2 regions of the Nocardioides exalbidus genome follow, and region 1 is predicted to be linked to the other one. Evidence: predicted binding sites of a transcription regulator. Region 1 holds the regulator's gene; the other holds the start of a gene.
The links. Region 1 encodes LexA, which represses DNA repair genes until DNA is damaged. Its sites were predicted from a motif close to TCGAACANNTGTTCGA; they were not measured.
Positions count from the first base shown of each region.

Region 2: a site for LexA is predicted at 5,733-5,748, ahead of BLV76_RS20645 (DUF6504 family protein). Genes of this name have one in related genera too.

Region 1 is NZ_FNRT01000002.1:612,341-619,928, forward strand. It holds gene BLV76_RS03290 (vitamin B12-dependent ribonucleotide reductase) at 1-1,461, opposite strand, end outside; gene nrdR (transcriptional regulator NrdR) at 1,595-2,086, opposite strand; gene BLV76_RS03300 (hypothetical protein) at 2,431-2,763, shown strand; gene BLV76_RS03305 (hypothetical protein) at 2,791-3,285, opposite strand; gene BLV76_RS03310 (hypothetical protein) at 3,567-4,079, opposite strand; gene BLV76_RS03315 (LysM peptidoglycan-binding domain-containing protein) at 4,264-4,623, opposite strand; gene lexA (transcriptional repressor LexA) at 4,935-5,657, shown strand; gene BLV76_RS03325 (NAD(P)/FAD-dependent oxidoreductase) at 5,776-6,993, shown strand; gene BLV76_RS03330 (sulfotransferase family 2 domain-containing protein) at 7,062-7,588, shown strand, end outside.
Region 2 is NZ_FNRT01000002.1:4,251,135-4,258,722, reverse strand. It holds gene BLV76_RS20680 (polyprenyl synthetase family protein) at 20-1,108, opposite strand; gene metF (methylenetetrahydrofolate reductase [NAD(P)H]) at 1,173-2,075, shown strand; gene BLV76_RS20670 (SIMPL domain-containing protein) at 2,111-2,722, shown strand; gene BLV76_RS20665 (phytoene desaturase family protein) at 2,745-4,049, opposite strand; gene BLV76_RS20660 (DUF4126 domain-containing protein) at 4,070-4,660, opposite strand; gene BLV76_RS20655 (YbaK/EbsC family protein) at 4,662-5,135, opposite strand; gene BLV76_RS20650 (hypothetical protein) at 5,196-5,663, shown strand; gene BLV76_RS20645 (DUF6504 family protein) at 5,829-6,161, shown strand; gene BLV76_RS20640 (SAV_6107 family HEPN domain-containing protein) at 6,172-6,618, shown strand; gene BLV76_RS20635 (DNA polymerase III subunit alpha) at 6,630-7,588, shown strand, end outside.

The sequences.
Region 1 (7,588 bases):
GTTGCGGGCGTAGCCGGCGTAGGGGCCGACGATCCCGGCGAGCTCGGCGCTGCGCTTGTAGGACGTGCCGGTCATGAGGGACGTGATCGCGGCAGCCATCGAGCGGCCGCCCTCGGAGTCGTACCCGAGGCCCATGGCCATGAGCAGCGCGCCGAGGTTCGCGTAGCCGATGCCGAGCTGGCGGTAGTCGACCGTGGTCTTGCCGATCGGCTCGGTCGGGAAGTCGGCGAAGCAGATCGAGATGTCCATCGCGGTGATGATGAACTCGACGGCCTTGGCGAACAGGGCGGCGTCGAAGGTGTCGTCGTCCTTGAGGAACTTCAGCAGGTTGAGCGAGGCCAGGTTGCAGGACGAGTTGTCGAGCGACATGTACTCCGAGCACGGGTTGGACGCGGTGATGCGGCCGGTCTCGGGGTTGGTGTGCCAGTCGTTGATCGTGTCGTCGTACTGCAGACCCGGGTCGGCGCAGGCCCACGCGGCCTCGCTGATCTTGCGGAAGAGGTCGCGGGCGTCGACGGTCTCGATGACCTCGCCGGTGCCGCGCGAGCGGAGGCCGAACTCGGTGCCGTCCTCGACGGCGCGCATGAACTCGTCGGTGACGCGGACGGAGTTGTTGGCGTTCTGGTACTGGACCGAGGTGATGTCGGCGCCACCGAGGTCCATGTCGAACCCGGCGTCGCGGAGGGCGCGGATCTTGTCCTCCTCCTTCGCCTTCGTCATCACGAACTCCTCGATGTCCGGGTGGTCGACGTCGAGGACGACCATCTTGGCCGCACGACGCGTCGCGCCGCCCGACTTGATGGTGCCCGCGGAGGCGTCGGCGCCGCGCATGAAGGAGACGGGACCCGACGCCGTACCACCGGAGCTGAGCAGCTCCTTGGACGAGCGGATGCGGGAGAGGTTGAGGCCGGCACCGGAGCCGCCCTTGAAGATGAAGCCCTCCTCCTTGTACCAGTTGAGGATCGAGTCCATCGAGTCGTCGACGCTGAGGATGAAGCAGGCCGAGACCTGCTGCGGCGACGCCGTGCCGACGTTGAACCACACGGGGCTGTTGAACGAGAAGTACTGGTTGACCAAGAGCCAGGTGAGCTCGTGCTCGAAGATCTCGGCGTCGCCGGGGGTGGCGAAGTAGCCGTGGTCGACACCGGCCCTGGTGTACGTCGTCACGATCCGGTCGATGAGCTGCTTGAGGCTCCACTCGCGGACGTCGGTGCCGACGGCGCCGCGGAAGTACTTGGTGGTGACGATCGTGGAGGCGTTGACCGACCAGGTGTCGGGGTACTCCACGCCGCGCTGCTCGAAGACGGTCTCGCCGGTCTTCCAGTTGGTCTGGACGACGTCGCGGCGCTCCCAGGTGATCTCGTCGTAGGGGTGGGTGCCCTCGGTGCTGAAGACGCGCTCCAGCGTCAGACCCTTGCCCTTCGTCGCACGCTTGCTGCGGGCGCTCGCCGTCTCGGTCATTCGGGCTCCTCGTTCCCTCGTGGTGTGTGCTGCCGTGTGGTGGTGCTGATGTCCTGCAGGTGTGCGGAATGCGTCCGCGGCATTGGTAGGCCCGGCAGGCAGCTTCCCCACTACCTGCCGGGCCGTCTGGGGGTCAGCCCGAGTGCGCCGATTCGGCGGCGGGCTGATCGTCGGCTGCGGCTCGTTCGAGCCGCAGCATCTTGATCTCGGCGTCGAAGTCGTCAGCCGACTCGAACGCGCGGTAGACGCTCGCGAAGCGGAGGTACGCCACCTCGTCGAGCGCGCGCAGCGGGGCCAGGATCGCCAGGCCGACGTCGTTCGCGTCGAACTCGGCCTGGCCGCTCAGGCGCAGGGCGTCCTCGACGTCCTGGCCGAGGCAGGCGAGCTGGGCGTCGGTGACCGGGCGGCCCTTGCAGGCCTTGCGGACGCCGGCGATCGCCTTGTCGCGGTTGAACGGCTCGGTCGCACCGGAGCGCTTGAGCACCGTGAGCTGCATCTTCTCGATCGTCGTGAAGCGGCGGTCGCACTCCGAGCAGGTGCGCCGGCGGCGGATCGAACCGCCGTCGTCGGCGACGCGGGAGTCGAGGACCTTGGTGTCCTCGTTCTTGCAGTAGGGACAGTGCATGGGTCCTCCTCTCGCGTCGTCAGGGCGCGCTTCGTACACCCTCATAACAGGGTGCGGCTTGGGGATGTTCCTGTGGACAACTAGCCTCAAGCTGTGCGCTTCGGCCTCTAGCTTGTGCACCAGATGTGGATAACTACAGCGGTGTAACTACTAGATGTAGTGGTAACCGTACGCCCCGACCACAATGCTTGGCAAGCGAATGCGGAACCTCTGCCGACCAATTTGGCGGCGCTCACAAAACTGCAGGTCAGAGCGATTTCGAGTCCTGTCGGGGCGGCGTGTCGACCCGTGTTTGTGGTCAGTTCGGGTGTCCCCCTCCGGTCACATGCGTCACACTGTTCCCCGTGTCCACGGGGAAGCGAGCAGGGTCGAGGCGTGGCACTCGCCAGCCCCGCTCCCTCAACCGCGCGGCGCTCTTCCTGGGCGCGGCGATCACCGTCTGCGTGGTCGCCTGGGGCTACCTCGTCTACGCCGCCATCGACTTCGGTACGGCCGCGCGCGGGGGCAGCTCAGGCGCCTGGGGCTTCATGGCCCTCGCCTGCCTCGGCGCGATCGCGTGCCTCTTCGTGGGGCTGCTGCTGGTCGCCCGGATGATGCGGGCCCTGGGGGTCACCTCGGCCCCCGACTCCCCCGCTCCTGCTCCTCGGCCGGTCGGCGGGAAGCGCGCGGCTCGCTAGCGCGGCGTCCGCTCGAGGACGTCGCGCTCAGCGGATGACGAGCTGGGGCAGCGCCTCGACGACCCGGAGGTCCGAGCCGGCGCCGGCGACGGTGAGCGCGTCCGGGATCGACTGCCAGTCGCCGTCGCCGATCCGGAACTGGCCCGCGTACGTGGTGTCGACGCTGACCACGACGTCGCCGGTCGCCAGGTAGACGTGGGTGACGTCGAGATTCGGGTGCGGGCGACCCGGGTTGGTCGTCGCCGTGCTCTGACCGTCGCCGAACTTGAAGGTGTACGACGGCATCGCACGGATCTCGACGCGGCGACCGGCCAGCGTGACGGTCCGCGTGCTGACCTGGTCGTTGGTCGTGTAGAAGTTCGTCTCGAGGTTGACCAGTGTCTTGCCGCCGGGCGGTTGGACGACGAGCTCGGACGAGGGCCACGTCAGGCGCTTGAACTCGCGGATAGCAAGCTCGGCGATGTTGACCTCCTCCACTTGGCTCTCGGGTACGCAGACGTCGCCGACGTCGGTGCCATCCATGTAGACGTCGTGGACGAAGCCCTCCTCCCCGTTCTCGAGACACTCGACGTGCTCAGCGCAGATGCCGCCATTGCTGCACTGGATCGTGACGACCCACGTGTGCCCATCTCCGGAGCCGGAACTCGAGCTGTAGTCGGCATACGTCCACTGGCATTCGGCATCTGCCTGTTCCCACCCAACGGTGATGCATGGCGATGGCTCGGCAGAAGCTGGACTCGAAACAGCTGGAGTGATGAGCAGGGCAGCCACCAGCACGAGGGCTCGGAGTGCATGAAAGGGCTTCACAGGATTCCAAAGTGGGTCACGACCCAATTGCCCGATGCCTTGCCAAGCGTGACTCTCAGCGTGGTGCGCCCTCCCGGCAGGGTTTCCGGGGCCTCACCCGGTCGCGAGATGACCGTGTCGGGTAGATCTTTCGTGAGGTTGAAGGTGGGAGGCGTCTTGCCGAGTTGCTTGATGCTCACGATGGTCGAACCGGCGAACTCGGCGCTTCCACCGGCGGCGTACACCTCGCTCACGTTGTCGACGAACGCCTGACAAGGCGAGCACTTTGGCGTCATGGCGTCGTACTCGGCGGTGTCCCCAGTCACCTGCATCTCGTCGCCCGCCTTCACCCAGCGCCGGATGAACTCCTCCGCGCTCTCGGCCTCAGGCGTCTCGGTCTCCGTCGGCTCATCCGTGGGCGTCGAGGTCGACGTCTCCGGCATCTTCGGCTTGGGCTCGGGGTCGTCGGAGCACCCGGCGAGGAGCAGGGGTGCGACCAGGGCGAGCGCGAGGGCGCGGCGTACGTGCATCGAGTGGGCCTTCCCGAGAGCGTTGAACGCAGTCAAGTTACCCATGACGGAGCGTCTCGAACCAGTGCGTCGGCAAAGCCTGTGGACAAACCGAAATGCGCCGAGGGGCGGGCACATGGCCCGCCCCTCGCCTTCCCCTTGGTCCACCAGCCGGGGTCGAAGCGGCTGATGGAGGCCTCTGCGCCTACTCGGTGACGACCGGGACGCGGAGCTTCTGGCCAGCCGTGAGGCTGGCGGAGTCGAGGGCGTTGAGCCGCTCGATCTGGGTCATCATCCCGCGGACGTCACCTTCGGTGGCGATGTCGCTGGCGATGCCCCAGAGGGTGTCGCCGGGGGCGACCTGGACGACCTCGGTCGGCACGGGCTGGCCGGCCGAGTCGGTGCCGACGGCACCGCCGGCCAGCATGATCGCCACGCCGAGGACGAGGAAGAGCGACGTCAGGAAGACGACGAGCCGGCCACGTCGCGTCAGCCGCACGGTCGAACGCGGGCGAGCGGTGGCGGGGCTGGCGGTGAAGACCGGAGAAAGGCTGAGGGTGCTCATGGTGTGGCCTCCTGGGGAAGATCAGCCGGGTGGAAGTTGTCGGAGGAATGTCTAGCGACAGCCACCGACAGTGGGTGGTTGTCGATCAGACGTTCGATCGAACAGGTGTACGACGTTAGAGCACGTGTTCGAACGATGCAAGACCCCTGTTGAACAAATGTTCGGCGTGTCGCCACCGGTCTCGCGCGACACGCGGCTTCGAACAGATGTTTGATCACGCCCCTCGGTTCGGGCTACGGTGCTCGCACAGCCGGCCTGGTCCGGCAGTCGCACCACCAGCCCGTCCAGACATGCGTCGAGAGGTTCCACAGATGGCCAAGTCAGACGACAAGAACGTCATCGAGATGCCCGACGGTCCCCCGGACGCGACGGGCCTGACCCCGCGCCAGCAGCGCGTGCTCGCGACCATCAAGGACTCCATCGAGTCCAAGGGCTACCCGCCGTCGATGCGCGAGATCGGCCAGGCCGTCGGCCTGACCTCCTCCTCGAGCGTCGCCCACCAGCTGCGCGTGCTCGAGAGCAAGGGCTTCCTCAAGCGCGACCCCAACCGTCCGCGCGCCCTCGAGGTGTTCCTGCCCGAGGTGATGGCCGCCCGTCGCTCGATCTCCAGCGGCGACGAGTCGAGCGTCGACGAGACCGGCATCGGCGACGTCTCGCCGACCGCGGTCAACATCCCCGTCGTGGGCCGCATCGCCGCCGGTGGCCCGATCCTCGCCGAGGAGCAGGTCACCGACGTCTTTCCGCTGCCCAAGCAGCTCGTCGGCGACGGCACGCTCTTCCTCCTCGAGGTCTCCGGTGACTCGATGGTCGACGCGGCCATCTGCAACGGCGACTACGTCGTCATCCGCCAGGAGCAGACGGCCGAGAACGGCCAGATCGTCGCCGCGATGATCGAGGGCGAGGCCACCGTCAAGACGTTCCAGCGCAAGGACGGCCACGTCTGGCTGCTGCCGCACAACACCGCGTACGACCCGATCCCGGGTGACAACGCCACGATCCTCGGCGTTGTGACGGCGGTCCTGCGCAGCATCTGAGCTGGGTCTCGACACGGGCGCGGGGCGCCCTGCTCAACCATCGCACGGGTGGACACCTCCACGGGTGTCCACCCGTTCGTGCGTTGAAACGGCCGTATCCGCCGGACACGATGGCCAGATGAGCGCCATCAAGGAGTCGTACGACTACGTCATCGTCGGAGCAGGCGTCACCGCTGCCAGTGCAGTGAAGGGGATCCGGTCCGGGGACGGGGGCGGCACGATCGCCGTGCTCGGGTCCGAGCCCGCGAGGCCGCTCTACCGCCCGGACCTGTCCAAGGACCTCTGGCTCGACGACGACAAGACGCTCGCCGACTCCGACCTGGCCGGCGACCTCGACGAGGACGACGCGGTCGACCTGGTCACCGACACGACCGTGACGGAGATCGATCCGGGCGCGCACGTCGTACGCCTGGCTGACGGGACGTCGGTGTCCTACGGCAAGCTGCTGCTCGCCACCGGCGCCGAGCCGCGCGTGCTCGGCATCGACCCCGGCCCGCGGGTGGTCTACTACCGCACGGCCGCGGACTACGAGCGGCTGCGCGCGTTCGCCGGGGAGGGCAGCCACGTCGTGGTCGTCGGCGGTGGCTACATCGGGTCGGAGATCACCTCCGCCCTCGTGCAGAACGGCGTGACCGTCACGCTCGTGCTCGACCTCGAGGACGTGCAGGAGCAGATGTTCCCGCGCGCGCTGGCCGCGACGCTGACCAAGGCCTTCGCCGACAAGGGCGTCACGATCGTGCACGGCTCGGTCGAGGGTGGGCAGGAGGAGGACGGCGGCGTCCGGATCAGCCTCGAGGACGGCACCGACATCACTGCCGACGGCGCGGTCATCGGCGTCGGGGTGCTCCCCCGCACCGGTCTGGCGGACGCTGCGGGGCTCGAGGTCGACAACGGCATCGTCGTCGACGAGCACCTGCGCACCAGCGCCGAGGACGTGTGGGCCGCGGGCGACGTGGCGGCGTACGACGACGCGCTGCTCGGCCGTCGTCGCGTCGAGCACGTCGACCACGCCGAGAAGTCCGGTGAGGCCGCCGGCAAGGCCATGACCGGCAGCGACGAGACCTACGACTACACGCCCTTCTTCTGGTCCGACATCCTCGACCACGGCTACGAGGCCGTCGGCGAGACGAAGAGCGACCTCGACCTGGTCGAGGACTGGAAGGACGGCGAGGTCGGCACCGGCGTCGTCTACTACCTGAAGTCCGGGCACGTGCGCGGCGTGCTGCTGTGGAACGTGTGGGACAGCGTCGACCAGGCGCGCGAGCTCATCGCCGAGACCAAGGACGAGCCGGTCGCCGACCCGGAGGCGCTGCGAGGGCGGATCGCGTTCGGCTGACCGGTCGGGGTCTCGATGCGCCTCGTTCGTTCCACGCGGGGCTGCTCAACCGCCTAGGCTGAGCGGCGATGTCGCGACCTGATCCCGAGCTGTTCCGCACCCGACCCGGCAACCGGCGCCGGCTCACGCCGCCCGGTGAGGCGGAGCTCGACCGGCTCGCGACCGCCGGCGAGGAGTCCGGCTGGCTCAGCCCCCTGGCGTACAACCTCACGATCAGCCACTCGCACCGGTTCGTCTGGTACCGCGTGGCGAAGGTCGCCACGCGCACGATCCGGCACCACTGCGAGAGCAACGGCGTGGTCCTCGACGTCGACCACGCCATGCGGATCCGCTACCCGTGGGAGTCGTACGCCGACTACTTCACGTTCGCGTTCGTCCGCGACCCGCTCGACCGCTTCGTGTCGGCGTGGCACGACAAGGTCGTGGACAACAACTACTACGACTTCGACCCGGCGACGCACGCGCGGATGCAGGTGATCGAGGAGTTCGCCGCGTGGACCGCGACCCACGACCTCGGCGCGGTGCCGGGCACCGACCAGCACCTGACGCTCCAGAGCCGGATGATCGACCTCAACCGCGTCGACTTCGTCGGCCG
Region 2 (7,588 bases), 3.6 Mb from region 1:
AGCCCATCTATGGCGAGCCCTATACAGTCCGCTGCGTCGCGGCGGCGGCGAGCTCGGTGAGCACGTCGCGGGCGAGGGGGTCGACGTCGGCTGTGTCGAGGGCGGCGACAGCCCGGTCGGTGAGGTGGCCGATGACCTCCTCGACCTGGGCACGGGCGCCGGAGTCGTCGATGATGGCGCGCAGGTCGTCGACGTCGGCGGGGGCGAGCGGCGTACCGAGCGCGGCGTCGAGGCGCTCGGCCGCGGTGCGCGGGGCGGCGTCGAGGGCCAGGGCGACCAGCACGGTGCGCTTGCCCTCCACCAGGTCGTCGCCGGCGGGCTTGCCGGTCTCGGCGGGGTCACCGAACACGCCGAGCAGGTCGTCGCGCAGCTGGAACGCCTCGCCCAGGGGGAGGCCGAATCGTGAGAGCTGGTCGAGCTGCTGCGCCGTCGCGCCCGCGAGGCCGGCGCCGATGTGGATGGGCCGCTCGATGGAGTACTTCGCGGACTTGTAGCGCAGCACCGTCATCGCGGTGTCGACGTCGGCGCGGCCGCGGGCCTGCACGGAGACGTCGAGGAACTGCCCGGCGATGACCTCGGTGCGGCACAGCTCGAAGAGCGTGAGGCCGGGCGCGGTCGCCTCGGCGTCGAACCCGCTGTGGCGCAGGAGGTCACCGGCCCAGCCCAGCAGGAGGTCGCCGAGCAGGATCGCGGCCGCGGCGCCGTACTGCTCCGGGTCGCCGCGCCAGCCCGACGCGCGGTGCTCGGCCTCGAACGCTCGGTGCGTGGCCGGCCGGCCACGGCGGGTGTCGGAGGCGTCCATGTAGTCGTCGTGGACCAGCGCGCTCGCGTGCAGCAGCTCCAGCGAGGCGCAGGCCCGGGCGAGGGCCGCCAGGGCGTCGGGTGAGTCGGCCACGGCGGGATCGATCGCGCGGTGGCCCCAGTGGCAGAACGCCGCGCGGAACCGCTTGCCGCCGCGCACCGCCGTGCGCGCCTCGGCGACCAGCCGCCCCGCATCGGGACCCAGCGGCGCGAGCTCCGCCTCCCGCTCGTCGAGGAACACGTCGAGGGCCTGCTGGACCTGGTCGCGGAAGGGGGCGGGATCCCAGGTCGGCACGGTCCTCGTCACGGTGGCGAGCCTAGCCAGTGGACGGATTGCGGGAGACGGCGGATTCCTCCGTAGGCTGTTGCGCATGACGCACAGCCGGGACGTGGACCGGGACCTGAGCATGCGCGAGCTCCTGGCGCAGGGCGGCCGCTCCTTCTCGTTCGAGTTCTTCCCGCCGAAGGACGAGGCGGGCGAGGAGCAGCTCTGGCAGGCGATCACCGAGCTCGAGCCCTACGGCCCGACGTTCGTGTCGGTGACCTACGGCGCGGGCGGCACCACGCGCGACCGCACGGTCGCCATCACCGCGCGGATCGCCCGCGAGACCGACCTCCTCCCGGTCGCGCACCTGACCTGCGTCGGGCACACCACCCACGAGCTCGACGCGATCCTCGACGACATCAGCGAGGCCGGAGTGCGCCACGTGATGGCGCTGCGCGGCGACCCGCCCGGCGGCCCCGGATCGCCGTGGACACCGACCGAGGGCGGGCTGACCTACGCCGACGAGCTGGTCGCGCTGGTGCGTGAGCGCCACGGCCTGCGGGTCGGCGTCGCTGCCTTCCCCGAGGGCCACGTCGACGCCGTCGACCTCGAGCAGGACGCCAAGGTGCTGAAGTCGAAGCAGGACGCCGGGGCGGAGTTCGCGGTCACCGACATGGTGCTGCGGGCCTCGGACTACGTCGGGCTGGTCGAGCGGGCCCGGGCGGTCGGCGCCGACCTCCCGATCATCCCGGGGATCATGCCGATCCTGAACCTCCGCTCGATGGAGCGGATGGTCGAGTTCTCCCGCCGCGAGCTGCCGGAGGAGACCGTGGCCCGGCTCCAGCCGCTGGCCGACGACCCCGGGGCGCTGCGGGCGGAGGGCATCGCGATCGCCACGGAGCAGTGCGAGCAGCTGCTCGACGCCGGCGCACCCGGCCTGCACTTCTACACGCTCAACCGGTCGAAGGCGACGCGCGAGATCTTCGCGAACCTGAGCATCACGGTCTGATCGTTCCTCGGGGCCCGCGCGGCTACGGTGAGGCCATGAACTCCGTCACCGTCACCGGGACCGGCACCAGCCTCGTCGCGCCGGACAGCGCGGTCGTCCGGCTCGCGGCCGTCGCCCGCGGCGCCGGCGTGGCCGAGGCCTACGAGGCGATGTCGACGGCTGCGGCGTCCGTCGTCGAGGTGGCGCGGCGCCACACCGAGGAGCGCCGGGTCGCCTCGACCGGCATCACCGTCTGGCCGACCCACGACCGGGAGGGCCGGCAGGAGGGCTACGAGGCCCGCCACTCCTACGCCGTCGGCTGTGCCGACCTGGCCGGCGCGGGCGCCCTGCTGGGCGAGCTCGCCGCCGAGGTCGGCGACGCGCTGGCGATCGACAGCGTCGGGCTCGAGGTCACCGAGGACCACGGTGCCGCGGGCAAGGCCCGTGAGGCCGCCTTCCAGGACGCGCGCGAGCGGGCCGCCCAGCTCGCCCGGATGGCCGGCGCCGCGGGCCTCGGGCCGGTGCAGACGATCGTCGAGGGCGGGGCCGCCGGCGGACCCTCGCCGATGCCGAAGCTCGCGATGGCAGCCGACTCCGGCGGTGGGCTCGCGCCGGGCGAGACGACGGTCAGCGTGACCGTGACGGTCGTCTTCGAGCTGCTGCACTGACCGACCCGCTTGCGACACCGCGTTACAGCGCCCGGCCGACGATCTCGGCGACCAGGGCGGCGCTGAGGCCGGCGAACGGCAGCCCCGAGCCAGTGGTCGCATGGGCACCGGCGGTGAGCACTCCGGCGATCGGCGTACGCGGTCCGAGGCGGGTGCGGGCCGACCGCGGACCCTGCCACAGCACGCCGTGGGGCGACCCGCCCCAGGCCTCGACGAGGTCGCGTGGGGTGCGCTCGACGCGGGTGACGACCTGCGTGCGGACGTCGATGCCGCGCCGGGTGAGGGCGACGAGCACGTCCTCGTAGACCCGGCCGCGGGTGAGCACGGTCCACGCGGCGGCGCCGTCGGGTGCGCGGCCGCCGGTGCGGACGACCATCAGCGGCTCGCCGTGCACGACCACCTCGTGCGGCAGGTCGGGCACGTCGCCCTCGAGCCCGAGGTGGGTCACGACCGGCGGGAAGGCAGGCATCGTCCGGGCGGCGTACGACGCCAGCGCGGGGAGGCCGCGCGGGTCGATCGCGACGACCGCGAGGTCGGCCACGACCTCACCGCCGGCGACCGCCACGGCCACGACCCGGCCGTCGCGGACGACGAGGTCGGTCGTGGCCGTGCCCGTGTGGACGGTGACGCCGCGCAGGGCGAGCCGGTCGGCCATGGCCGTCCCGAGCGCGGCGAGCCCGCCGGGGACGGTCCACGCGCCGAAGCGCTGCTCGAGGTAGAGATCGACCCCCGCGAACACCGGGACGTCCCGCAGGCCGTGGCCGTCCATCACCAGCCGGTGGCCGGCGACGAGGCGCAGCCGCTCGTCGCGGAAGGTCCGGCGCAGCCGTTTGTGCAGTGACTCGCGCCGGTCGAGCAGCGCGGTCAGCTCACGCGGCGCGACGTCGGGGTCGTAGGGCCGCTCGAACCACTCCTTGCGCAGGAGCTCCCACGTGTCGGCGTACGACGCCACGTGCTCGACCCACTGCTCGCCGAGGCCCGGGCCGAGCTCGTCGACGGCCGCGAGCTGGGCCGCGCGCGACCCGCCGGGGAGGCGGAGGACCGTGTCGTCGGCGAAGCGGTGCTCGCGGACGAGGTCGAGCGGCTGCAGGTCGAGCTCGCGCTCCAGCGGCCGGCCGGACTTGCGGAAGAGGTCGCGCACGACGGCCGGGAGGAGCGTGCTCGTCGGCCCGGCGTCCCAGGCGAAACCGTCCTGCTCGACGCTGCCCAGCGCGCCACCGAGCCGGGCCGAGCGCTCGAGCAGCGTCACGTCGTGGCCCAGCTTGGCCAGCCGTGCGGCCGCGGCCATGCCGCCGAACCCGCCGCCGACCACCACCACTCGAGCCACGGGGGAACCCTAGGGCGTGGTCACGCCCTCTGGTGGAGAGGCTCCTTCTGCTTCCACCGCCGCCAGCCCCGGCGGACGAGGCGGCCGACGAGGAGCAGCATCACCAGGCCGAGCAGGAGCAGGACGCCGGCGGCGGCGGCCGCCGCCTGCGGGTGCTGCAGGGAGAACCAGACGACGCCGAGGACGGCGGCGTCCTCGGTGAGGCTCGCGACGACGTTGGTCACGGGCTCCGGGGAGGAGTTGAGCGCGAGCCGGCCGCCGGCCTTCGCGAGGTGGCTGAGCAGCGCGGTGCCGCCACCGACGACACCGAGCACGGCCTGGTCGAGCGAGGACGCGTCCCCCGCGAGCAGCACGCCGATCACCGCACCGGCGGTCGGGCGGATGGCAGTGGAGATCGCGTCCCAGGTGGAGTCGATGTAGGGGATCTTGTCGGCGATGAACTCCATCGCGTAGAGGAAGCCGGCCGCGGCCAGCACGTCCCACCGCCCCAGCACGTCGGGGATCTCGCTGAAGGAGCCGGCGCGGTCCGCGATGCCCAGCACCAGGACCACGAGGTAGGTGTTGATGCCGCTCGCCCACCCGCTCGAGAAGGTCAGTGCCAGGGCGTCCACGTCAGTCGACCTGCACCTCGACGGCGCCCGTCATCGACAGCAGCTCGTCGTACGTCGACGAGAACACGGCGGCCGGGTGGCCGGCGGCCGCCCAGACGACGTCGTGCTGCCGCAGCCACGGGTCGATCCAGGTGCGGACCGGCGCGGGGTGGTCGAGGGGGGAGACGCCGCCGATCACCTGGCCGGTGTGGCGGCGCACGAAGTCGGGGTCGGCGCGCTTCAGCCGGGCCACGCCGATCCGCTCGGCGACCGCCTTCGTGTCCACCCGGTGGGCGCCCGAGGTGAGGATCAGGACCGGCTCGCCGTCGCTGTCGAAGAGCAGGCTGTTGGCGATCGCGCCGACCTCGCAGCCGAGTGCCACCGCGGCGAGTGCCGCAGTGTGGGCGCTGTCCGGCAGGATGACCACGTCACCGGTGCCACCACGCCGGGTGAGCTCATCTCGAAATGAGGTGATGGACGCGTGCTCGGTCGACATGATGTGAGCGTAGCGACGACGACGACGAGCACCGACAACCACTACAGGGGAGTTTCCACGATGGCGCGCGACCTGCCCGGATCCGTGGTCAACAGCGTGCGGGTGCTGATGCTGATCGTCGCCACCGCCGCCGTGATCACCGTGCTGATCTGGCTGCTGCGCGACGACGTGATCCTCGGCTGGGCGCGGGGCAACCCGTCCGCCCAGGAGATCCTCGCCCAGGGCGGGATCGACCAGCTTCGCGACAGCCCGATCGTGCCCGGCTTCGTCGCACTGTCGGTCGTGGCGTTCGTCGGCTTCACCCTGCTCGCCATGGTGCTCGGGTCGTTCCTCCTCGGGGGCCACGGCTGGGCGCGGATCGTGCTGACCGCGACGGCCTTCGTCGGCGTGCTCGTCGGCGCGGTGGCCCTCAAGTCGCACCTGCCGGCGATCTTCGTCGTGCTCTCGGCGCTCGTCATCGTCGAGGGACTGGTGCTCTCGTTCCTGCTCTGGCGGCGCGAGACCACGGTCTTCCTGCGCGACGTCTGACCCGTTCTTCGGGATCCGGTCCGTCTCCCTTGACGGGCTGTCGGTGCCGGGTAGTACCGTTCTCGGTGTTCGAACAAATGTTCGATGCGACCCGGGTGGCGGTGACCTCGACCCCCACCTCCGCCCGGGTCGGCCCGGGGTCGACGGATGTGCTGAGGAGGCGCGATGAGGCAGTACGACGACCCCGTCGAGGTGCGACGGGACGACGCGGAGGACCCCGAGCAGTTCCTGTGGCGTGGCCGGCTCTGGAAGGTCCGCGCGGTCGTCGCGCACTGGATCGAGACCGGTCCGTGGTGGCAGGGCGCGAGCGGCCGCGCCGAGGAGGAGGCCGGCGGCTCGCTGGTCGACCTGGTCACCGAGCGCGAGCTCTGGCGGGTCGAGGCCGGCCGCGGGATCCCGGTCGACGAGCGGGAGAGCCAGCGGGAGACCTACGGCGTCTTCGACCTGTCCTTCGACTGGACCGACGGGCGCTGGCAGCTCGTCGGCTGCCAGGACTGAGGGCCGCGACGTGACCAACCACCTGGACCAGGCGGGCGCACCCCAGACCCTCTTCGCCAGCCCGCACATGCTGCCGGCCACCGCCCACTCCTACCTCGAGCGCTCGGCGACCTCGCTGCGCGACTCGATCACGGCACGCGACGTGCCCACCCGCTACGCCTGTGCCCACGTCGCCGCGCTGTGTGCGGCGGCGGCGCTCCTCGCGGCCCGGGCGAGGCCGGCACCGCGGGCGCGGCGCCAGAAGAACGCGTGGGTGCTCCTCGCCGAGGTCGCGCCCGAGCTGACGGAGTGGGCGAGCTTCTTCGCCGCGGGGGCCGCCAAGCGGGCCGCCGCGGAGGCGGGCTCGACGCGCGCGGTCACCGAGCGCGAGGCCGACGACCTCGTGCGCGACGCCGACCGGTTCCTGGCGGTGGTCGAGCAGGCGCTCGGCCTCGTGCCCCACGCCAGCGTCGCCTGAGCGCGGTCGAGGTGTCGGACCCGTTCGTCCACCTCCACGTCGCCTCGGGCTTCTCCTTGCAATACGGCGCCTCCCACCCGCACACGCTGGTGGAGCGGGCCGCGGAGCAGGGGATGGACACCCTGGCCCTCACGGACCGCGACGGCGTCTACGGCGCCGTCCGGTTCGTGCGGGCCGCCCAGCGTGCCGGCATCCGGCCGGTGCTCGGCGTCGACCTCGCGGTGGCGTCGACGGGTGCGCTCGGAGGTCCGGGTCGCGATGGCGGCGGCGCCGCCCGTCGTCGTACGCCGGCGCGGGGCGGGGCCCTGCGCGACACCTCACCCGAGCAGGGCGGCCATCCCCGGGTGACGTTCCTGGCCAGCGGGCGGGCCGGGTGGGCGGCGCTGTGCCGGATGGTGTCGGCCGTCCACCTGTCCGGCGAGCGCGGTCGTCCCGTCGCGACGCTCGAGGTGCTGGCGCCCTGGCTCGGCGGCGGCGACGTGCTCGTGCTGCTCGGCCCGTCCTCCGAGCTCGGCCTCGCCGCCACCCGACGGCGCGACGACCTCGGGCTCGCGGCGATCGCGCCGTGGCTCACCGTCGCGCCGGCCGGCAACGTCGTCGTCGAGCTGGTCTCGCACCGACTCGGCGGTCGCCGCGGGGAGTGGGGACCGGGCACCGCGCCGCACGCCGCCCGGATGGCCGGCATCGCCCGGACGGCCGGCCTCACGACCGTGCTGACCAACGCCGTCCGCTACGCCGACCGCCTCGACGCCCCGACCATCGACGTCCTCGACGCCGCCCGGCGGCTCGTGCCGATGGGCTCGGCCAGCCTCCGCGACGTTGGTCCCGCGGGTGTGCGCGGCAACGCCGAGGGCTTCCTCAAGTCCGGCAAGCAGATGCAGGAGGTCGCCGAGGAGGTCTGCCGTCTGGCCGGGCTCGGTGACGGCGAGGTCGAGGCCGGGCGCCTTCTCGCCCGCACCCGGCTGGTCGC